Regions from separate parts of the Enterobacter cloacae complex sp. R_G8 genome, predicted to be linked through region 2. Evidence: predicted binding sites of a transcription regulator. Region 2 holds the regulator's gene; each other region holds the start of a gene.

Region 1 (7,715 bases), 2.1 Mb from region 2:
ATTGGTTCAGACTTAGGACCAACCTGCATTTTCAGTTTTTCATCAACGCCGCCGTTGATAGCGTATAGCATGGTTTTCGCCAGGTTTGCACGCGCACCGAAGAACTGCATTTGTTTACCAACAACCATTGGGCTTACGCAGCATGCGATAGCGTAGTCGTCGTTGTTGAAGTCCGGACGCATCAGGTCATCGTTCTCATACTGCAGAGAAGAGGTGTCGATGGACACTTTAGCGGCGAATTTCTTGAAGTTCAGAGGCAGTTTTTCAGACCACAGAACGGTGATGTTTGGCTCCGGAGAAGGACCCATGGTGTACAGGGTGTTCAGGAAGCGGAAGCTGTTTTTGGTAACCAGAGTACGGCCATCTACGCCCATACCACCGATAGATTCGGTTGCCCAGATTGGGTCACCAGAGAACAGTTCATCATACTCAGGAGTACGCAGGAAGCGAACCATACGCAGTTTCATGACCAGGTGGTCAATCATTTCCTGAGCGTCTTGCTCGGTGATTTTACCTGCTTTCAGGTCACGTTCGATGTACGCATCCAGGAAGGTGGATACGCGACCGAAGGACATTGCTGCACCGTTCTGAGACTTAACGGCGGCCAGGTAGCCGAAGTAGGTCCACTGGATAGCTTCCTGAGCGTTAGTTGCAGGACCAGAGATATCGCAGCCATATTTAGCAGCCATCTCTTTGATCTGACCCAGCGCACGGTGCTGTTCAGCGATCTCTTCACGCAGACGGATAGTCGCTTCCAGGTTTACGCCGTTTTCCAGATCGGACTGCAGGGAAACGAACTGCGCGTATTTGTCTTTCATCAGGAAGTCGATACCGTACAGCGCAACGCGACGGTAGTCACCGATGATACGACCACGGCCGTAGGCATCTGGCAGGCCAGTCAGAACGCCAGATTTACGGCAGTTCAGAATGTCTTTGGTGTAAACATCGAATACACCCTGGTTGTGGGTTTTGCGGTATTCGGTGAAGATTTTTTTCAGCATTGGGTCCAGCTCGCGGTTGTACGCTTTGCAGGAACCTTCAACCATTTTGATACCACCGAACGGGATGATCGCACGTTTCAGTGGTGCTTCAGTCTGCAGACCAACGATTTTCTCAAGGGCTTTGTTGATGTAGCCAGCATCGTGAGAAGTGATGGTGGAAGCAACGGAGGTGTCAAAATCAACTGGCGCGTGAGTGCGGTTTTCCAGTTTTACGCCTTCCATTACGCTGTCCCACAGCTTGGTTGTCGCGTCAGTTGCGCCAGCCAGGAAGGATTCGTCACCTTCATACGGGGTATAGTTTTTCTGAATGAAGTCACGTACGTTTACTTCATTCTGCCAGTCACCTTTCGCAAAACCTTCCCAGGCTGTGGCTAACTTTTCATTAAGCTCGGACATGTAACACCTACCTTCTTAAGTGGATTTTTTATTTACTGCCTGAGATAACCATCAATGATGATCGTCGCCACGCAGGTAAATGACCCAGTATGTCAACCCAACTAACAGACCCCCACCGATAATGTTCCCGATAGTGACAGGGATCAGGTTATCAGTAATGAAATTCATAATAGTCAGGTGAGAGAAACTTTCCGGGGTTGAACCAACTGCAGTCCAGAACTCCGGGCTCGCAAAGTTGCGGATTACAATACCCATTGGGATCATAAACATGTTCGCAATACTGTGCTCGAAGCCGCTGGCAACAAACATCGCAACCGGCAGAACCATAATCATGGCTTTGTCCATCAGGCTACGACCAGAGTAGCTCATCCATACCGCCAGACAGACCATCAGGTTCGCGAGGATGCCAAGTGCAACCGCTTCGATAAATGTGTGGTGCATTTTGTGGTCCGCGGTCTGCAGGACGTTCAGTCCCCAGCCGCCGTTGGCGGTCATATACTCGCCAGAGAGCCACATCAACAAAACAAAGAGCAGACAGCCAATCAGGTTACCAACATAGACGTTAAGCCAGTTGCGCGCCAGTTGACCCCAGGTAATTCTTCCGCTGGCTTTTGCTACGACAATCAGCACCGTTGAGGTGAAGAGGTCGGCGCCGCAGATAACGCACAGAATCAGACCCAGTGAGAAGCAAATGCCGCCAATCAGTTTGGCCATGCCGTAAGGCATCGCGGCAGTACCGGTGGTGGCAGTGATGTAGAAGACGAACGCGATTGAGATGAACACACCGGCCGTGATCGCCAGATAGAACGTCTTCATCGGGTGTTTCGTTGCTTTATAGACACCCGCTTCTTCGGCAACTTTGGCCATCGCAGCAGGGAGTAAAAGATCAAAAGGGTTGTCAGCTTTCACACTAACTCTCTCTTTATTAAGTCGGCGACGAGATACTAACAAAGCATTATAGAAGAGAAATTGATATAGATCATATCTCGCCTGGCTTATAGGCCCGCAGTGTGTATGGTTTTACGACAAATGCGGTGTAAGTTTTTGATTATCCGTATAAAAATAAATTTTAAAAGTTATGAAAAGAGTTGAATTTTTTCGGTCGGCCACCTCTGGAACAGTTAATTAATATGGAGTATTTGCCATAAAAAGTAACAGTAAAGCCCGGGTAAATATTATTATATTTACCCATATTTAACTTTATTATTACATTCAACGTTCATTGCCGAAAAAAATAAAAAACGGGGCAATGAAATTGCCCCGTAATATAGCCCAGACGATTAAATACGCCTACTGCTGATAATGTTATATGCGCTTATTTTGACCAGTAAGCGGCTTTTGCTTTCTGCAGTTTTTCATAGGCCTTCAACAGCGACTGATGCGCAGGGAAGGCTTTCAGATCGCTGTCTACCGCCTGCAGTCCGTAGAATGGCGCTTCGCCGCTCAGGGCCGCGCTGGCGGCTTCTACCGCCTCGGCACCGTACATGCGCACGAAGGCGTTCAGGTACTGCAGTGGCTCACGATCCTCTTCCTGCGCAAGAAGCAGGAGGGTTTGCAGGCAGCGGTAGTAGTTGGTGCGCTCGGCAGAGAACACTGACTGGTTGAATTCCATGGTCCACTCGGTCCAGGCCAGGGCCTGATCCAGATCGCCACCAGCCAGCGCCAGCATCGCTTTCAGCTCGCCGATGCGCAGGGTATACCAGCCGTTGTCTTTGCCGGTAGCCAGACCCATTAGCTCACGTACGCGCGTGAAGTCATCATGGCCTTCGTCGTCCAGCTGGGCGATCAGGTTCAGATAATCCTCTTTTTCCCACTCGCTGCCCGGCAGGGCCAGCAGCGTTTCACGCAGGTGCGCACCCATGCTGTTGTTCGCCAGCCACAGATCTTCAGCCGGATAGATATCGGACATGCCCGGCACCAGAATACGGCAGGCGTAAACATCCAGGTGTTCGTAGTCAGCAATGTAGACTTCTTTATCTTCCGCGTTGAAGATGGCCATCAGGGTAGCGAACTCTTCTTCGGTCGTACCGGCAAAGCTCCAGTCGACGAATGGATAGTCTGCGTCCTGCTTGAACATGTCCCAGGAGATCAAACCGCTGGAGTCGATGAAGTGGGTTTCGAGGTTGGTATGCTCGGCCACTTCTTCGTCGTCAAAGGTTGGTGGAGTAAATACATCGAGATCTTTCAGGCTACGGCCCTGCAGCAACTCGGTGACGGTACGCTCCAGCGCCACGCCAAAGTCAGGATGCGCGCCGAAGGAGGCGAAGCAGGTGCCGTTCGTCGGGTTAAACAGCACAACGCAGATAACCGGATATTTACCGCCCAGCGAGCCATCATACGCAAAGATAGGGAAGCCTTCTGCCTCCAGCTTAGCAATGGATTCCACCACGCCCGGATAGCGCGCCAGCACGTCGGCCGGAATTTCAGGCAGACTGATGGATTCAGCAATGATGCGGTTTTTAATGTGGCGCTCAAACACTTCTGACAGCCCCTGCACACGCGCTTCATTGCGGGTGTTACCGGCGGACATGCCGTTAGACACATACAGGTTACCGACAATGTTCATCGGGATGTAAACGGTCTGTTCATCAGACTGACGGGTGAACGGCAGGGCGCAGATCCCACGCTCTTCATTACCCGATTGCAGATCGATCAGCATGCTGGCGGTCAGTTCATTTTCCGGATCGTAGAACGCACGCAGGCGCGCATCGAGAATACCTTCCGGCAGTTCATCGTCTTCGGTCAGCGGGAACCATTTTTCATTGGGATAGTGAACGAACGGGCCGTTAGCGATGGTTTCACCCAGCCAGAAATCGGCGAAGAAGTAGTTGGTCGACAGACGTTCAAAATACTCACCCAGCGCAGAAGCCAGCGCCGCTTTTTTCGTCGCGCCTTTACCGTTGGTAAAGCACAGTGCACAGTCTTTATCGCGAATATGCACGGACCAGACGTGAGGCACTGGATTGAGCCAGGAGGCTTCTTCGATATTAAAGCCCAGGTCGGTCAGTTTCTGCTGGAAGCGAGCGATGGAATCTTCCAGAGCGGCGTCTTTGCCGGGGATAAACGTTTGAGTCATGGCGTTCACTTTTATCGTACGTAAAGCGCGCAATGATACGGGTTTTGCGTGACAGGTGCTATCTCCGGCGAAAATAAAAGACTGGGCTATGCTTACTGTCAGTAACTGACTGTTAAGGCATAGAAAAATGAAAGCATTCGATCTCCAGAGGATGGCGTTTGATAAAGTCCCACCCGAATTTTTAGGCGAAGTGGCGCTGCGTAGCCTGTATACCTTCGTCCTGGTCTTTCTGTTTCTTAAAATCACTGGTCGGCGCGGTGTGCGGCAGATGTCGCTGTTTGAAGTGTTGATCATTCTGACGCTGGGCTCAGCGGCGGGGGATGTCGCTTTTTATGATGATGTACCAATGGTGCCGGTGTTTATTGTCTTCGTCACGCTGGCGCTGCTTTACCGGCTGGTCATGTGGCTGATGTCGAAAAGCGAAAAGCTGGAAGACATGCTTGAAGGGAAGCCTGTCGTTATCGTTGAGGATGGACAGTTGGCCTGGGAAAATGTCCAAAGCGCCAATATGACCGAATTTGAGTTCTTCATGGAGCTGCGTCTGAATAGCGTGGAACAGCTTGGGCAGGTGCGTCTGGCGATAATGGAAACCAATGGGCAAATCAGTGTGTATTACTATCCCGACGACGAAGTGAAGCCGGGGTTGTGTATTCTGCCGGATATGTTGGTCGAACGGTTTAAGACAGTGCCGGAGTCCGGCGAGTATGCCTGTGTAAGATGCAGCCATGTCGTCTCCATGCAGGTAGGCGATCATCAATTATGCCCCCGCTGTACAAATCCGGAATGGACGAAGGTTAGCCGGGCTAAACGCCTTATCTGACAGCCATTTTGTCGGTTTTGTGACAGCGAGGCGGCAGATTGTATTGTGTGACGACGGGCACATTTCACCGGTCATAAGTTTTAGACATTGCGGCGCGTGTCACTGAATGATAAAACCGATATCCACAGTTATAACTTATGGCTTTTAGCGTGGTGAGGGGAAATGGCTCAAGTCTTTAATTTCAGTTCAGGTCCGGCAATGTTACCGGCAGACGTGCTTAAACAGGCTCAACAGGAACTTTGTGACTGGAACGGTCTGGGTACGTCGGTGATGGAAATCAGCCACCGTGGTAAAGAATTTATTCAGGTGGCGGAAGAGGCAGAAAAGGATTTTCGCGATCTGCTGAACATTCCTTCGAACTACAAAGTATTGTTCTGCCACGGTGGTGGACGCGGCCAGTTTGCTGGCGTACCGCTGAATATTCTGGGCGACAAAACCACGGCAGACTATGTTGACGCTGGCTACTGGGCTGCCAGCGCGGTGAAAGAGGCGCATAAATATTGCACGCCAAACGTCATCGACGCCAAAGTAACCGTTGATGGCCTTCGTGCCGTGAAGCCGATGAGCGAGTGGCAGCTCTCTGACAACGCCGCGTATCTGCACTACTGCCCGAACGAAACCATCGACGGGATTGCCATCGACGAGACGCCGAACTTCGGTAAAGACGTGGTGGTTACCGCTGACTTCTCCTCTACCATTCTCTCTGCGCCGATTGACGTCAGCCGCTACGGTGTCATCTATGCGGGTGCGCAGAAAAATATCGGCCCTGCAGGACTGACTATCGTCATCGTGCGTGACGATCTGCTGGGTAAAGCGCATAAATCCTGCCCGTCGATTCTCGATTACACCGTGCTGAACGATAACGACTCCATGTTCAACACCCCGCCGACCTTTGCCTGGTATCTCTCCGGCCTGGTCTTCAAATGGCTGAAGCAAAACGGTGGCGTGGCACAGATGGATAAGATCAATCAGCAGAAAGCTGAGCTGCTGTACGGCGTGATTGATAAGAGTGATTTCTATCGTAACGATGTGGCGAAAGCCAACCGTTCCCGCATGAACGTGCCGTTCCAGCTGGCGGACAGCAACCTGGATAAAGTTTTCCTGGAAGAGTCCTTCGCCGCAGGTCTGCATGCGCTGAAAGGCCACCGTGTGGTGGGCGGCATGCGCGCCTCTATCTATAACGCCATGCCGCTGGAAGGCGTTAAGGCCCTGACCGATTTCATGATTGACTTCGAACGTCGCCACGGTTAATTGCGCTGTTTTCACCCCCGTAGCCCTGCTGCGGGGTATTTATTATGTTGAGTTGAGAGTTAAGTTTCATGGAATCCCTGACGTTACAACCTATCGCGCGGGTAGATGGCACCATTAATCTGCCTGGTTCAAAAAGTGTCTCGAACCGCGCTCTGCTGCTGGCAGCTCTGGCAAACGGCACCACCGTCCTCACTAACCTGCTGGACAGCGATGACGTGCGCCATATGCTCAATGCGCTGAAAGCGTTGGGAGTTCATTACACGCTGTCTGACGACCGTACCCGCTGTGAAGTAACGGGGAATGGCGGTGCGCTACGTTCAGCCGAGGAACTGGAGCTGTTTCTGGGTAACGCGGGAACCGCCATGCGTCCACTGGCTGCCGCCTTGTGTCTGGGCAGCAACAACATTGTTCTGACCGGCGAGCCGCGCATGAAAGAGCGCCCGATCGGCCATCTGGTGGACGCCCTTCGTCAGGGCGGTGCGCAGATTGAGTATCTGGAGCAAGAGAATTACCCCCCACTGCGCCTTCGCGGTGGCTTTAGCGGCGGCAACGTTGAGGTGGACGGCAGCGTTTCCAGCCAGTTCCTGACGGCACTGCTGATGACCGCTCCGCTGGCACCCCAGGATACGGTTATCACCATCAAGGGCGACCTGGTGTCTAAGCCGTACATTGATATCACCCTGCATCTGATGAAAACCTTCGGCGTTGAGGTGGAAAACCAGTCTTATCAGCGTTTCGTGGTGCGGGGGGCGCAGCAGTATCAGTCTCCGGGCAACTACCTGGTTGAAGGTGACGCCTCATCTGCTTCCTACTTCCTGGCAGCAGGGGCGATTAAAGGCGGTACCGTGAAAGTGACCGGTATTGGCCGTAACAGCGTGCAGGGCGATATTCGTTTTGCTGATGTGCTGGAAAAAATGGGGGCGGTGGTGACCTGGGGGGATGATTTCATCGCCTGTACACATGGTGAACTCAACGCCATCGATATGGACATGAACCACATTCCTGACGCGGCAATGACCATTGCCACCGCTGCGCTGTTTGCCAAAGGCACCACGACGCTGCGCAACATCTACAACTGGCGCGTAAAAGAGACCGATCGTCTGTTCGCGATGGCCACCGAGTTGCGTAAAGTGGGGGCTGACGTGGAGGAGGGCGAAGACTACATTCGCGT
Region 2 (7,715 bases):
GGCGGAAACCCGCTGGCCTGCGCCATCGCCGGTGCGGCGTTTGATATCATCAATACGCCGGAGGTGTTAAGCGGCGTTCAGGCGAAGCGCGAGCTGTTCGTGAAACATCTGCAGCAGATCGACGAAACGTACGATGTCTTCAGCGAGATCCGTGGTATGGGACTGCTGATTGGTGCAGAGCTGAAGCCGCAGTACAAAGGCCGCGCACGCGATTTCCTGCACGCCGCTGCTCACGAAGGGGTGATGGTGCTCAACGCTGGCCCGGACGTGATGCGCTTTGCGCCGTCGCTGGTGGTCGAAGAGAACGATATTGAAGATGGATTAACCCGCTTTGCCGCGGCGGTGGCGAAGATCGTTAAAGGCTAATATTCGGTTCGCTTTAACCGCCGCGTTAACCAGATGCCGTGATGCGGACGCTGACGCCATGCCACCGACGAAATGGTGTGCATGGTGTTCAGATGCCCCAGAATACGCTGCAGATGCTGCTCCAGGGTGCTCATTGGCCCGTGGGTGAGCGTTTCCGGCGCTTCCAGAATGTTCGAATCCCCCGATTCACCCGGTGCGTCATACTCCAGGCGCTGCTGACACCGCTGCAGGGCAATCTCACACGACTGCAAATAGCGCTGCGCCAGGTCCGGTGTCAGCATGGTATGTTCACGCGCCAGCGTGGTCATCGCGTTGATATGTTCGACGATGAACTGGCTGTGCGTCACCCAGAGCTTCATATCCGCCAGATAGTGCGAGTTAAAGCCGGGCTCCTGCATCGCCTGATTCAGCGAGTTGAACAGGGCGTTATGCGCCTGGTTGACCTTCATCCGCTGATACGCCAGCGGGGAGGGCTGCGGATCGTCGCTCAGGATCAGGCGGATAGCCTGCTGGTCGGCCTCCAGCGCGTCGTGGGCGTTCTGCCTGAGCAGGCCGCTTTGCCATTGTGGCCACAGCCAGACCATTCCGCCAAAGGCAATCAGGCAGCCAATCAGTGTATCGATAAGCCTGGCGACAATAAATTGTTCGCCATTGAGCGTAAGCAACTGCAGGGTGTATACCGCCGTGACCGTAAAGCCCACCATCGCCCAGCCGTAGTTCTTGCGGATGATCAGGTAGCTCACCAGGGTAATCAATAGCATGCCTGCCAGCGTATAGCCTTCTGGCACGTGGAAGTGCAGCGTTACGCCCGCGATAATCAACCCCGCCATGGTTCCGCCCGCCCGGTGCAGAATACGCACCCGCGTGGCGCCGTAGCCGTTCTGGGTGACAAACAGTACCGTCATTAATATCCAGTAGGGTTTGGGCAGATGGAGCGCCATGCCCATCAGGCTGGCGATGCTCAGCATCACGCTAATCCGGGCGGCGTTGCGCAGGGCGGAAGATTTAAACGAGAGATAGCTTTTAAGTGCAGGCAGCAGCGGCAGGCGCTTTTGCTTATCCGCCATCAGGTCACGAGGATAGAGCGGGCGCTGGGTACGCAGCACGCGGGCAATACGGCTGAAGTGCCAGGCGGCAAACTGACCCACCGGGTTATCCTCGTGCTGGCGGGCGATCTTCTCCAGTGCGCCGAGTTGCTTGTCCATGTTAAAGCGGGTGGGATAGCGGTGATAAAGAATGTCGTCGGCCAGTACCCGCAGACGTGCGGACACGGTCTGCGCGTTCCAGCGGATCACCGCTTCGGCATGGCTGCGCTCCACCAGCTTTTGCACCTCCTGCGGGTGGTGCAGGCTCACAGAGATATGCTCCTGCAGATCCAGCCCCACCTGGAAGGTGCGCAGCAGCCGTTTGTATTCGTGGTTCTTGTTGGCGGCCAGCATGTGCAGTTGCTGGTAGCACTGGCTTATCAGATCCACCACCTTCTGCTGGCGCGTCAGCAGCGGCGGCAGCGATTTTTCCGGGTCGGTATGCTGAGTCAGCAGCGTGTATTTGGCTTCGCAGTACTCTGCGAGCTGGACATAGAGCAGGCTCAGGGATTCACGCAGCGGCTGTTCCCGCCACAGCCAGAACCAGAACCAGTTAAACAGGCCATACCATAGCGTACCGAGGGCGTAGATCAGCAGCGGTTCCCATACCGGCATGTTACCTGCGAGACTGAGGGTAAAGATGGCCGCAATGAGTGAGGCGGGCAGTAAACGCGCGTGCAGCGAACTGATTTCGGCGGTCACCCCCAGCGTCATCGCCAGCACGCTCAGGATCAGCGGCAGCGGAATATCGCGGGCCAGCAACAGTTGCACGGCGAGGCTACACCCGGCAAACAGCGAACCGCCAATAATCAGTCGTTTGAAAAAACGCTTATGCGGGGTGTCGAGACCGGCAATATTGCAGCAGGCAGGTACGAGAGAGAACAGCAGCCCTTGTTGAAGATGTCCAAGGATCAGGCCCACGGCCACAGGAAGGCACAACACCAGCGTTTGTCGCAGTGCGTAGTTAACTTCCGGGTGATAAATCAGCCTGCGCCACATGAGGAGTAGAGACAAAAACGGCGTGACACCTTGCGATGGCACGCCGTTTTATCGGGATTAACGGGTTCCGTAAACCACGATGGTTTTACCGTGGGCGGAGATCAGGTTCTGATCTTCCAGCATTTTCAGGATACGGCCCACTGTTTCACGGGAGCAACCGACGATCTGACCAATTTCCTGGCGGGTAATTTTAATTTGCATGCCGTCAGGGTGAGTCATGGCGTCTGGCTGTTTCGCCAGGTTCAGCAGCGTTTGCGCGATACGGCCGGTCACGTCCAGGAAGGCGAGGTTACCCACTTTCTCTGATGTGACCTGCAGACGGCGAGCCATCTGCGAAGAAAGACGCATCAGGATGTCAGGATTAACCTGAATCAACTGACGGAATTTCTTGTAGGAAATTTCAGCCACTTCACATGCTGTCTTTGCACGAACCCAGGCGCTACGTTCCTGGCCTTCTTCAAACAGGCCCAGTTCACCGATGAAATCGCCCTGGTTCAGATAAGAAAGGATCATCTCTTTCCCTTCTTCATCTTTGATCAGCACTGCCACCGAGCCTTTGACGATGTAATACAACGTTTCCGCTTTTTCACCCTGGTGAATCAGCGTGCTCTTCGATGGGTACTTATGAATGTGGCAATGAGACAAGAACCATTCGAGAGTCGGGTCTGTTTGCGGTTTGCCAAGCACCATGCGCTGTTATCCTCTGTTATAAGCTGTCACCAGAGTCATAAGATGCATCCGGACTCTGGGGTTGCAATCGAATTCTTACCCATACCTGGGAAGTCGGCTGTCGTAACGTTTCGCAGCCAGTAAAGTTTGATGTCCTCTGCATACATGTGTAACGTCAATGTATTACTGTAGCATCCAGAGTGTTTTAGCATAGCTTTCGCCGCGTGTCTCCTGGTGTCTCGCTTCAGCATGACGCAGGTCGCCTTCCATTGCGAGAAATGTAACGCACGCGTAATCTGTCACCAAAAATGCAACGTTGGAGTTAATGAATATGCAAGCGCGCGTGAAATGGGTAGAAGGTTTAACGTTCCTGGGCGAGTCCGCTTCAGGACACCAGATTTTGATGGACGGTAACTCCGGCGATAAAGCACCCAGCCCAATGGAGATGGTGCTGATGGCGGCTGGGGGATGCAGCGCGATTGACGTGGTGTCGATTCTGCAAAAGGGCCGTCATGATGTGACGGATTGCGAAGTTAAGCTCACGTCTGAACGTCGCGAAGAGGCGCCACGCCTGTTCACCCACATCAACCTGCACTTTATTGTCACCGGGAAAGAACTAAAAGATGCGGCCGTTTCACGCGCGGTCGATCTGTCAGCGGAGAAATACTGCTCTGTGGCATTGATGCTGGAGAAGGCGGTAAAAATTACCCATTCGTATGAAGTGATCGAGGCGTGATTGATGGGGCATCACGCGTGTTGATGCCCTCACCCTAACCCTCTCCCACTGGGAGAGGGAATATGATTATGCGATCTGTTTCCCTTCCATCAACCGCTGCACCAGCGGCGTCATGATCAGCTCCATCGCCAACCCCATTTTTCCGCCGGGCACCACTAACGTATTCATGTGAGAAATAAACGAACCCTGCAGCATCGCCAGCAGCCAGGGGTAATCGATGCCGTCGAGATTACGGAAATGGATCACCACAAAGCTCTCATCCAGCGACGGGATACTTTTGGCCGCGAACGGGTTAGAGGTGTCCACCGTCGGCACACGCTGGAAGTTGATGTGGGTGCGGGAAAACTGTGGTGTCAGATAATTGATGTAATCTTCCATTGAGCGCACAACCGAATCCATCACCGCCTCACGCGAATGGCCGCGCTCGCTGATGTCTCGCGTCAGCTTCTGGATCCACTCCAGGTTAACGATTGGCACCACGCCGACCAGCAGATCCACATGTCGCGCCACGTCGTGATGCGGCGTCACCACGCCGCCGTGCAATCCTTCGTAAAACAGCACGTCGGTAGGTTCCGGCAGCGGCTGCCAGGGAGTAAAGGTGCCCGGGACCTGGTTCCAGGGAACGGCTTCGTCGTAGGTGTGCAGATATTTGCGGGACTGGCCTTTGCCGCTTAGGCCGTACTCCTGAAACGTTTGCTCCAGCAGGCCGAAGTCATTGGCCTCCGGGCCGAAGTAGCTGATGTGTTTGCCCAAATCGCGCGCTTTGCGGATGGCCATGTCCATCTCCGGGCGCGTATAGCGGTGAAAGCTGTCGCCTTCGACCTCCGCCGCACGGAGATTCAACTGGGCGAAAATCTTGCGAAACGCGAGGCTGGTGGTGGTGGTTCCCGCACCACTCGACCCCGTAACGGCAATAACCGGATGTCTGGCAGACATAGCAACTCCCTGACTGGAAAGGTTGAAAGATCAGCCGTGAAACGCGTTGCGGGGCATGATATTGACCGTCTCATGCAGTTCAGACCACACCAGCACCACGTCGCCGCTTTTAAGCTGGCGTTTAACATCGTTGACCTTTTGCTCAAGCGAGCGTTCATGTTCACCATAATCGGTGCCTTCACGCAAGACAAAGCTTTCAATCAGATTATCGAGCGTTTCGGGCGCCAGATCCTGCCAGGGGATAATCATGTTGCACCGTCCAGGTAAGGGGTTAACCAGTCAGGAATGCGCGTCTCCAGCCACATTTTCGGGCGACGCAGCGTTCCGCCGACAAACCCCACGTGGCCGCCGTGCTCGGTCAGCTGATAGTGAACGTTGTCGGGCAGAAATTCCTGTGCAGGGATGGAGTGATGATCCATAAACGGGTCATCTTTCGCGTGAATGATCAGCGTCGGCTGAGTGATCTTGCTGAGCAGCGGCATGGCGCTGCACTGACGATAGTAGTCAATGGCATCGGCGAACCCATGAATTTTGGCGGTGATCAGGTCGTCGAACTCACGAATGCGGCGGACCTTTTTCAACTGACGCAGGCTCACCGGAAGGGTATCCGGATAGGCCTTCAGCTTGCGCGCCGCATTGGCTTTCAGCAGGTTGAGCAGGTAGCGCTGATAGACCCGGGAAAAGCCTTTCTCCATGTGGTAGCTGCACTGCTCCAGCATAAAGGGGGCAGAGACAATCACCGCAGCATTCAGCGGCACCGCGTCACCCTCTTTAGCCAGCAGACAGGCCAGCATATTTCCGCCGAGCGAATAGCCCACCGCCGCCGTCGGCACGGTACCGAAATTCTCCCGCAGCCAGTGCAAAAACCAGGTGCCATCTTCAGTTTCGCCGGAGTGATAGATGCGTTTCTGGCGATTCGGCTCGCCGCTGCATCCCCGAAAGTGCATCACCACGCCCAGCCAGCCGCGCGCTTTTGCTGCCTGAATTAACCCATGTGCATACGGGCTGTGCAGACTGCCTTCCAGACCGTGAAACACCACCAGACGGGGTTTGTGGCGCGCCTGTTCGGGAGCTTCGCTCCAGGCGAGATCCAGAAAGTCACCGTCCGGCAAATCCAGCCGCTGCCAGTGCGGGGTGAACTGCACCTTGCGGCGGATCAGGCGCGGCAGCATGGTCTGCAGGTGGCAGTTGGCCACGCCGCGCATGGGCACGAACTCTGTGCTGTCTTCGGCGGTGAGGTCGAAGTCTGATGGAATGATTTGGGTCATAAGGGTGATGCTGATTCTTGTCGGAAATTTACGATACTTTCCGAATTGTACCCCGTTTAGCCTGGTTTGCCGAACCATGAACTGATCCCGATCACAAATATTTACCTTGATTATTACTCTCAGGCTAATGATTCCACTCTACGCTTAATTGATGCCTTTCTCGCCTGGGTGCAGACTTTACTCAGCGTTAAGCAAATCAAAATGATGTGCTGAATCAGGAGGTTAATAATGTTATCTGGGCAAATACCCACCCGGCAATGGAACACCCGACGCAGCGAAAAAGCGCGTCGTCTGGCCTCCGTACCGGTGCAGGGCAAGGTTCTGCCAACCGGCGATCTTGTCGCCATGCTGGAAAAGCTGATCGCGCCAGGCGATAAGGTCGTTCTGGAAGGCAACAACCAGAAGCAGGCGGATTTTCTTTCCCGCTCGCTGGCCGAAGTGAACCCGCAAATTGTGCATGACCTGCACATGATCATGCCAAGCGTTGGCCGCAGTGAACATCTGGATATCTTTGAGAAGGGCATTGCCCGTAAGCTGGACTTCTCCTTCTCCGGCACGCAGAGCCTGCGCATCTCCCAGCTGCTGGAGGATGGTCAACTCGAAATCGGCGCCATTCATACCTATATCGAACTGTATTCACGTCTCTACGTTGACCTTTCACCAAACGTGGCGCTGATTGCCGGGTTTAAAGCAGACCGCAAAGGCAATCTCTATACCGGGGCAAGTACCGAAGATACCCCGGCGCTGGTGGAGGCCGCCGCGTTCCACGATGGAATCGTCATCGCACAGGTTAACGAGCTGGTGGACGACGAATGCGACCTGCCGCGCGTCGATATTCCTGGCTCCTGGATTGACTACGTGGTGGTGGCCGACAAGCCATTCTTTATTGAACCGCTGTTTACCCGCGACCCGCGCCTGATCAAACAGGAACATATCCTGATGGCGATGATGGCCATCAAAGGCATCTACGCTGAACATCAGGTGCAGTCCCTGAACCACGGGATCGGGTTTAACACCGCGGCAATTGAGCTGCTGCTGCCCACCTACGGTGAACAGCTCGGCCTGAAGGGCAAAATCTGTAAACACTGGACGCTGAACCCACATCCGACACTGATCCCGGCGATTGAAAGCGGCTGGGTGGAGAGTGTGCACTGCTTCGGCGGCGAACTGGGGATGGAAGAGTACATCCGCGCCCGTCCGGACGTGTTCTTCACCGGTGCTGACGGCTCCATGCGCTCCAACCGCGCCTTCTGCCAGCTGGCGGGCCAGTACGCCGTGGATATGTTTATCGGCTCCACCCTGCAGGTGGATGGTTACGCCAACTCCTCAACGGTGACCCGCGGTCGTCTCTCCGGCTTCGGCGGCGCGCCAAACATGGGCCATGATCCACACGGTCGTCGCCACGCCACCCCGGCCTGGCTGAACATGATCACCGAACCAGATCCGATGCAGCGCGGTAAAAAACTGGTCGTGCAGATGGTGGAAACCTTCCAGGCGGGCGTGAAGCCTACCTTCGTGGAAAAACTGGACGCCGTTGACGTGGCGAAAGCCTCCGGCATGCCGCTGGCACCGGTGATGATTTACGGCGATGACGTCACCCACGTGCTGACGGAAGAGGGGATTGCCTACCTCTACCGGGCAAAAGATCTGGAAGAG
Region 3 (7,715 bases), 2.0 Mb from region 2:
ATCGATCCGCTCGGTTTTCGCACCATCATCACCCGCTACGCCAACGACTGGCGCATGCCGGTGTTCCCGATTGAAAACGGCATTGGCGTGATTGAATCCTGGGATGGCGTGAACCCGATTGAGGATACCTACCGCATCGACTATCACCGGGCGCATATCGAGGCCATGAAAGCCGCCATATTCGAGGATGGCGCAGAGGTGATGGGCTATCTCGGCTGGGGGCTGATCGACATTCTGAGCTCCCAGGGCGACATGCGTAAGCGCTACGGCGTGGTCTATGTCAACCGTGAAAACCACGACCTGAAGGACCTGAAACGCGTGCCGAAGAAGAGCTACGCGTGGTTAAAACAGGTTATCCATACCAACGGACGCGAGATGTAAGCCGTACGCTGCCGGGCCGTTTTTGTGACTGATTGATGGGAACTATCCGCTATGTCTGAAACAAAAATCACACCGCATATGCAGTCCTTTGTCGATAAATTTGTTGAGTTCTCGGCGCGCCTGGCAAACCAGGTGCATCTTCGCTCCCTGCGCGATGCCTTCGCCACGGTGATGCCGATTTTCATCCTCGCCGGACTGGCGGTACTGGTGAACAATGTGGTGTTCCCATGGATTTTTGACGGCGACACGCTCGTGCAGTTTAAGGTGTGGGGCGAGGCGATTATCAACGGCACGCTGAACATCGCCGCGCTGCTGCTGGCGCCGATGATTGCCTGGTCGCTGGCGCGCAACAAGGATTTCGACAATCCGGTCTCGGCAGTGGTTATCGCTGTCAGCAGCTTTATTATCATGATGCCGATGCGTCTGCAGCTCACGCCCGTCGGCAGCGACACTACGGTGAATGTCACCCAGGTGCTGACCTTCGCCAACATTGGTTCGACCGGGATTTTCGCCGGGGTGCTGATTGGCTTGCTCTCGACGGAGCTGTTTATCGCCATCTCGCGGCTTAAGGCGCTGCAAATATCACTGGGGGAAAACGTGCCGCCGGCGGTCAGTAAATCTTTTACCGCACTGATCCCGACCATCCTGACGCTCTCACTGTTTGCCGTTCTGGCCGCGCTGCTGGCGAACGTATTGCATACGGATCTGATTCACCTGATCACCACCTTTATCCAGCAGCCGCTGCGGCTCATCAATACCAGCCTGCCGGGGACGATTTTTATCTACAGCTTCGGTAACTTCCTCTTCACGCTGGGTATTCATCAGTCGGTAGTCAACAGCGTGGTGCTGGAGCCGTTCCTGTTGATTAACACCAATGAGAACATGCTGGCCTTTGCCAACGGCCAGCCGATCCCGCATATCATCAACAACATTTTCGTGCCGACCTTTGGCATGGTAGGCGGTACCGGTAGCACCCTTTCACTGCTGATCGCCATCTTTATCTTCTCGCGGCAACAATCGGCGAAACAGGTGGCACGTCTGTCGCTGGCGCCGGGTCTGTTCAACATCAACGAGCCGGTGATTTTCGGCCTGCCGATTGTGTTTAACCTGCCTTTAATGATCCCGTTTGTCCTGTTGCCCGCCATCGGCATTTACTTCGCCTGGCTCTGCACCACGCTGGGATTAATGTCGCGCTGCGTGGTGATGATCCCGTGGACTACGCCGCCAATTCTGAGTGCCTGGCTGGCGACGGCGGGGGACTGGCGGGCGGTGGTGGTGCAGTTGGCAATCATCGTATTTGGTGTATTCTTCTACCTGCCTTTCCTCAAAATTGCCGAGCGAGTGGCGTTGAAAAACAGTGGGATAGAACATTAAACAGAAGGAAGGACGATGGCGGCGAAGTACATCACCATAGCGCGTGAAATCAAAAAACGCATCATCAGCCAGCAGTATGCCGCCAATGAACCGCTGCCGGACCAGTTCGCGCTGGCGGCGGAGTTCAATACCAGCCGGATGACCATTCAGCAGGCCATGCGTCAGCTGATCGTCGAAGGGCTGGTGTATACCCGTCAGGGGCAGGGGACGTTCATCCGCAAAAACTTTCTTCAGCTGTCGCAGTGGGATCTCTCCGGCAGCGACTACTTTGGCGCGACCAAAACCTGGGAGCATCTGGGCACGGTAACGAGCCAGGTGGTGCATTTTGAACTGCGCTTCCCGAACGACAAAGAGCAAGCCTCGCTGATGATCAATGCCGATACGCCGGTCTATGACTTCATTCGTCTGCGTTTGCTTAACGGTGAACCCATGTCGCTGGACGCGACCGTAATGCCGCTTAATCTGGTGCCCGGCCTGAACAAAAGCCATCTTGAAAGCTCGGTGTTTCGCTATGTGCAGGAGACGCTGGGGCTGAAAATTATGGGATCGTACCGCGTGGTGCGGGCGCTAAAGCCGAATGCGCTGGATATGCAGCATCTGGTCTGCGAGGAGAGCGACCCGGTGCTGGAGGTGGAGCAGGTGATCTATCTGGAAGACGGCACGCCGCTGGAGTATGCGCACTGTCATTATCGTTACGACCACGGCGGGATTGTGATCGTGAATAATGGATAAAAAAAAGCGGGCATCGAAGCCCGCTTTTTTCGCTGCGTCGCGATTAGTTCAGACGCACCGGCATACCGGAACGGTTCTGCACAGCCTGGTCAACGATAGTCGTTTCCACGTCCGGCTGAGAGGTCACGGACTGCACCGCGCTGTTCAGGGTGATCGGAACGATTTCGTTATTGTTGATCTGGTCTTCGCTGGTGGACAGCGGGTTGTGCACTTCAATGTAACGGCTGCCATCCGGCTCAGAGGTCGCTTTAACCGGTTCGTTGATGAACTGGACGCGTGTACCGACCGGCACGTTTTCGAACAGGAATTTGATGTCGTCGTTACGCAGACGCACGCAGCCGTGGCTGACGCGCAGGCCGATACCGAAGTTAGCGTTGGTACCGTGGATGGCGTAAAGGCGGCCGATGTACAGGGCGTACAGACCCATTGGGTTATCCGGGCCTGCCGGAACCACGGCTGGCAGCGGTTCACCTGCCGCGATGTATTCCGCGTGCATTTTCGCCGTTGGGGTCCAGGTTGGGCCTGCTTTCTTACGTTCAACTTTGGTGGTCCAGTTCAGCGGGGTATCTTTACCCAGCTGACCGATACCGATTGGCAGCACGATTACCGTGTTGGTGCCTTTCGGGTAGTAATAGAGACGCATCTCCGCGCTGTTGATGACGATACCTTCATGAACGGTATCCGGCAGGATCAGCTGCTGAGGGATGTTGAGAACGGTACCCGCTTTTGGCAGATACGGGTCAACGCCCGGGTTCGCTTCCAGCATGTTAGACAGGCCCAGCTGGTACTGTGCTGCGAAATACTCCAGCGGCTGGGTGTTACCCTCAGGCACCGTCACCACCTGGTTTTGACCCACCAGACGGCTACCGTCTGTCGGCAGCGGATAAGTCACCGCAGAAGCGGTTTTGCAAAAACCTACTACGGCTAACGCCGCCGCAAAAAGCGTTGTTAATTTCATGTTCATGTTGTGCGAGGTATCTAAGCCATTCAGGCGTGAGTTGATAAGTCTGAATCTGTGATGGGAGCGCATTATATGTGCATTCCCGCTAACAGGGAATTCAGATGTGTACGAAATCACATTTTTTTCGATTTTGTTAAAGTTTAGCGGAGCGTCGCAACACGGGATCTCAATTCGGAATTGTGGCATAATGCTGTGTTTATCACACTTTTCGCAGGAATCTCCCCGTGTTAGTTACCAGCAACGTCACTATGCAGTTTGGCAGTAAGCCGCTGTTCGAAAACATTTCCGTCAAATTTGGCGGCGGCAACCGTTACGGCCTGATTGGTGCCAACGGTAGCGGTAAATCCACCTTTATGAAGATCCTCGGCGGTGACCTGGAGCCGACGCTTGGCAACGTGTCGCTCGATCCCAACGAGCGCATCGGTAAACTGCGTCAGGATCAGTTTGCCTTTGAAGAGTTCACCGTGCTCGACACCGTGATCATGGGGCACGCGGAGCTGTGGGAAGTGAAGCAGGAGCGCGATCGTATTTACGCGCTGGCCGAAATGAGCGAAGAAGATGGCTATAAAGTGGCCGATCTGGAGACGCAATACGGCGAAATGGACGGTTACTCTGCAGAAGCGCGTGCGGGCGAGCTGCTGCTGGGCGTAGGCATTCCGGTCGAACAGCATTACGGCCCGATGAGTGAAGTGGCACCCGGCTGGAAGCTGCGTGTGTTGCTGGCGCAGGCGCTGTTCTCTAACCCGGACATTCTGCTGCTCGATGAACCGACGAACAACCTGGACATCGACACCATCCGCTGGCTGGAGCAGACGCTCAACGACCGTGACAGCACCATGATCATCATCTCGCACGACCGTCACTTCCTGAACATGGTCTGTACGCACATGGCGGATCTGGACTACGGTGAGCTGCGCGTTTACCCAGGCAACTACGACGAATACATGACGGCGGCCACCCAGGCGCGTGAACGTCTGCTGGCGGATAACGCCAAGAAGAAAGCGCAGATTGCGGACCTGCAGTCCTTCGTCAGCCGCTTTAGCGCCAACGCCTCTAAATCCCGTCAGGCAACATCGCGTGCCCGCCAGATTGACAAAATCAAGCTGGAAGAGGTTAAAGCTTCAAGCCGTCAGAACCCGTTCATCCGTTTCGAGCAGGACAAGAAACTGTTCCGTAACGCGCTGGAAGTGGAAGCCCTTACCAAAGGTTTTGATGAAGGCCCGCTGTTTAAAAACTTCAACCTGCTGCTGGAAGTGGGCGAGAAGATCGCCATTCTGGGTGCCAACGGCGTGGGTAAATCCACCATGCTGAAAACCCTGGTCGGCGAACTGCAACCGGACAACGGGAGCGTGAAATGGTCCGAAAACGCGCAAATTGGTTATTACGCGCAGGATCACGAGTATGAATTTGAAAACGACCTGACCGTCTTCGACTGGATGAGCCAGTGGAAGCAGGAAGGGGACGATGAGCAGGCGGTGCGCAGTATTCTGGGGCGTCTGCTGTTCAGCCAGGACGACATCAAGAAGCCTGCCAAAGTGCTCTCCGGTGGAGAGAAGGGCCGTATGCTGTTCGGCAAGCTGATGATGGAAAAACCGAACATTCTGGTGATGGACGAACCCACCAACCACCTGGATATGGAATCTATCGAATCGCTGAACATGGCGCTGGAGATGTATCAGGGCACCCTGATCTTCGTTTCTCACGACCGTGAGTTCGTCAGCTCGCTGGCGACCCGCGTGATTGAAATTACGCCAGAGCGCGTGGTGGACTTCACCGGTAACTATGAAGATTATCTGCGCAGTAAAGGTATCGAAAGCTAATTTCCCGTCGTCTTTCACGCTGCAGATGCGTTGGCTTCACCTGTTCACCCCGGTCACTTACTTATGTAAGCTCCCGGGGATTCACTGGTTTGCCGCCTTCCTGCAGCGCGAAATACTTAGGGAAAGATGTAGTGCTTTTATTCCCTCTCCCGGTGGGAGAGGGTTAGGGTGAGGGCATCAGGCCGCACTACACCACCCACTCACTCCCTTCAACACCATTCACCCGCAGCGTACGTTTTTCCCCCGCCGGTAATGACACCTTCAGTGCTTTCCACGCCGGACGATAATCCCCGCGCGCATTGACCTTCAGGTTGATGGTCGCCCCATCGCACACCATTTCCCACTCCACCCACAGCGCATTGCCGTTCTGATAGCCCCAGCTTTCACCGTCATCTTCAAACAGCAGACCGCTGCTGGTGCCCACGCCTTTGACCGGGAACAGCTTCAGCTCGCGGGTGTCGTCTTTTTCCGCGCTGACGTGAGTGATGCGTTCGCTGAGCGGCAGACCGGCCCCGGCGCGCACCAGCAGCGGCAGTTTTTCCAGCGGCGCATCCAGGGCGATCCACTGCCCGCCCGCGTACCACGCGTGGGTGTAAAAATCGTACCAGCCGGTTTCGTTATCCGGCAGCCAGAGACGGCGCTCGCGCTGTCCGGCCTCCACCACGCTTGCCACCAGCAGGTCACGGCCCAGCAGGAACTCGTCGCACTCTTCAAAGGTCTGCGCATCGTGTTCGTGGTCGAGGAAGGTTGGGCGCAGCATCGGTTCGTCGTCAGCATGTGCCTGCCAGAGCAGGGTGTAGAGATACGGCAGCAGACGATAGCGCAGCTCAATGGCACCGCGAATAGCGGGGGTGACGCCCGGATACATCCACGGCTCGTTTACCGTGTGATCGTCATTCCAGGAGTGAATGGTAAAGCGCGGGTGCATCACGCCGTTCTGCACCCAGCGGACAAACAGCTCGGCGTCGGGTTTGTCGCCAGAAAAACCGCCGACGTCATGGCCAACGTTAAACAGCCCGGACAGGCTCATACCCAGCCCCATGCGGATGTTATAGCGCAGGGTTTCCCAGTTGGTGCGGTTATCGCCGCTCCAGGTCTGAACGTAACGTTGCATCCCGGCGCAGCCGGAACGGGAGATCAGATACGGGCGCTTTTCCGGGGCAAACCGCTGCTGCGCTTCCAGCGAGGCGCGCATCATCAGCAGCGGCATCACCGGGCGGATGTGTTTGATGGCGATTTCCTTGCCAAAACCATGACAGCGCGCTTCGCCGTCCCACACTTCGTACTCATTGTTATCGTTCCAGGTGGAGTCGATCCCCATCTCCAGCAGCTGCGTGGTGACCCCTTCCTGCCACCATTTCACCGTCTGCGGGTTGGTAAAGTCGAGGTGGGAACCTTCGTCATCCCAGAAGCTGGAGCGTTCTGGCGCGTCGGTTTCTGAATCACGAATGAACAGGCCGTTTTCCGCCACTTCGCTGTAGCGCGGGTGGTCCTGCAGCAGGCACGGCTTGATGTTTGCCGCCAGCCGCAGCCCCGCGTCGTGGAATGCCTGGGTCATTACCTTCGGTTGCGGCACTTTGTCGTAGTTCCAGTTAAAGACGTAGCGCTTGCCGTTGATCGAGGTATAACCCGACGAGAGCTGGAACGAGTCGCACGGGATCGCATGCTCTTCGCACAGACGAATAAAGTTCATCAGCTGGTTCTGTGCGTCCGGCGCGTCGGTGTAATGCATGGTCGACCCGCTGTAGCCCAGGCTCCACTTTGGCCCGAACAGGGTTTTCCCGGTCAGGCGCACAAAGGCTTTGGTGACGTCCAGCACCCGTTTGCCGGTAAAGAGGTAATAATCGATATCACCCGCTTCCGCCTGCCAGCGACGGTAGGCGGTGTGGTAGTTATCAATCTCGTTGCCCAGATCCAGCCAGCAGCTGCTCAGGTTGTCGTAGAACAGGCCGTAACTCACATCATCGCGGCGGGTAAGGGTAAACGGGATGTGTTTGTACAGCGGGTCGGTGCTGGCCGCGTTGTAGCCCATGGCGTCGAGGTTACGCATCTCGAAGCGCTTACCGTTGCGCTGCAGGTCGCCCGCTTTCTCACCCAGGCCGTAAAAACGCTCGTCCTTGCGACGGCTCAGGTAGTGCGCCACCCCGTCACCGTGAGCGTTCAACAGATAGGCGCTGGTCGGGCGGTCATTGACCAGCGGCTGCCATTCACCGGCGTCATTGCGATAGTGCCACTCCAGCCACAGCGGCTGATGAACGGTCACGCGCAGCTGTTCGGTGGCAATTGTCAGCCCCTCATCCTGCTGGCTTAGGGTCCAGGCAGGGCAGGTGAAGCCGCTCAGATCGTCGCGACGACGGCCTTCCCACGGTACATCTTCTTCCGGGGCGATGCTCCAGGTGCGGTCCAGCGTCAGCTCACCTTTACGTTTGATCAGTACGCGGAACAGG

Evidence for each region. The regulator CRP, encoded in region 2, controls carbon source genes, mostly activating them, when cyclic AMP is high. The targets are predictions, from matches to a motif close to ATGTGANNNNNNTCACAT.
Region 1: a site for CRP is predicted at 2,365-2,382, ahead of focA (formate transporter FocA). Genes of this name have one in related genera too.
Region 3: a site for CRP is predicted at 3,550-3,567, ahead of NQ842_RS17035 (ABC-F family ATPase). Genes of this name have one in related genera too.

What each region holds. Positions count from the first base shown of each region.
Region 1 is NZ_CP102246.1:3,463,023-3,470,737, reverse strand. It holds gene pflB (formate C-acetyltransferase) at 1-1,397, opposite strand, end outside; gene focA (formate transporter FocA) at 1,449-2,306, opposite strand; gene ycaO (30S ribosomal protein S12 methylthiotransferase accessory factor YcaO) at 2,713-4,473, opposite strand; gene NQ842_RS16495 (DUF421 domain-containing protein) at 4,601-5,293, shown strand; gene serC (3-phosphoserine/phosphohydroxythreonine transaminase) at 5,456-6,544, shown strand; gene aroA (3-phosphoshikimate 1-carboxyvinyltransferase) at 6,613-7,715, shown strand, end outside.
Region 2 is NZ_CP102246.1:622,109-629,823, forward strand. It holds gene NQ842_RS02845 (aspartate aminotransferase family protein) at 1-366, shown strand, start outside; gene NQ842_RS02850 (YccS/YhfK family putative transporter) at 363-2,450, opposite strand; gene crp (cAMP-activated global transcriptional regulator CRP) at 2,508-3,140, opposite strand; gene NQ842_RS02860 (OsmC family protein) at 3,451-3,855, shown strand; gene NQ842_RS02865 (phosphoribulokinase) at 3,922-4,791, opposite strand; gene NQ842_RS02870 (YheU family protein) at 4,822-5,040, opposite strand; gene NQ842_RS02875 (hydrolase) at 5,037-6,059, opposite strand; gene mdcA (malonate decarboxylase subunit alpha) at 6,288-7,715, shown strand, end outside.
Region 3 is NZ_CP102246.1:3,586,557-3,594,271, reverse strand. It holds gene NQ842_RS17055 (glycoside hydrolase family 1 protein) at 1-381, shown strand, start outside; gene NQ842_RS17050 (PTS sugar transporter subunit IIC) at 433-1,755, shown strand; gene NQ842_RS17045 (GntR family transcriptional regulator) at 1,771-2,487, shown strand; gene ldtB (L,D-transpeptidase) at 2,531-3,451, opposite strand; gene NQ842_RS17035 (ABC-F family ATPase) at 3,673-5,268, shown strand; gene NQ842_RS17030 (glycoside hydrolase family 31 protein) at 5,456-7,715, opposite strand, start outside.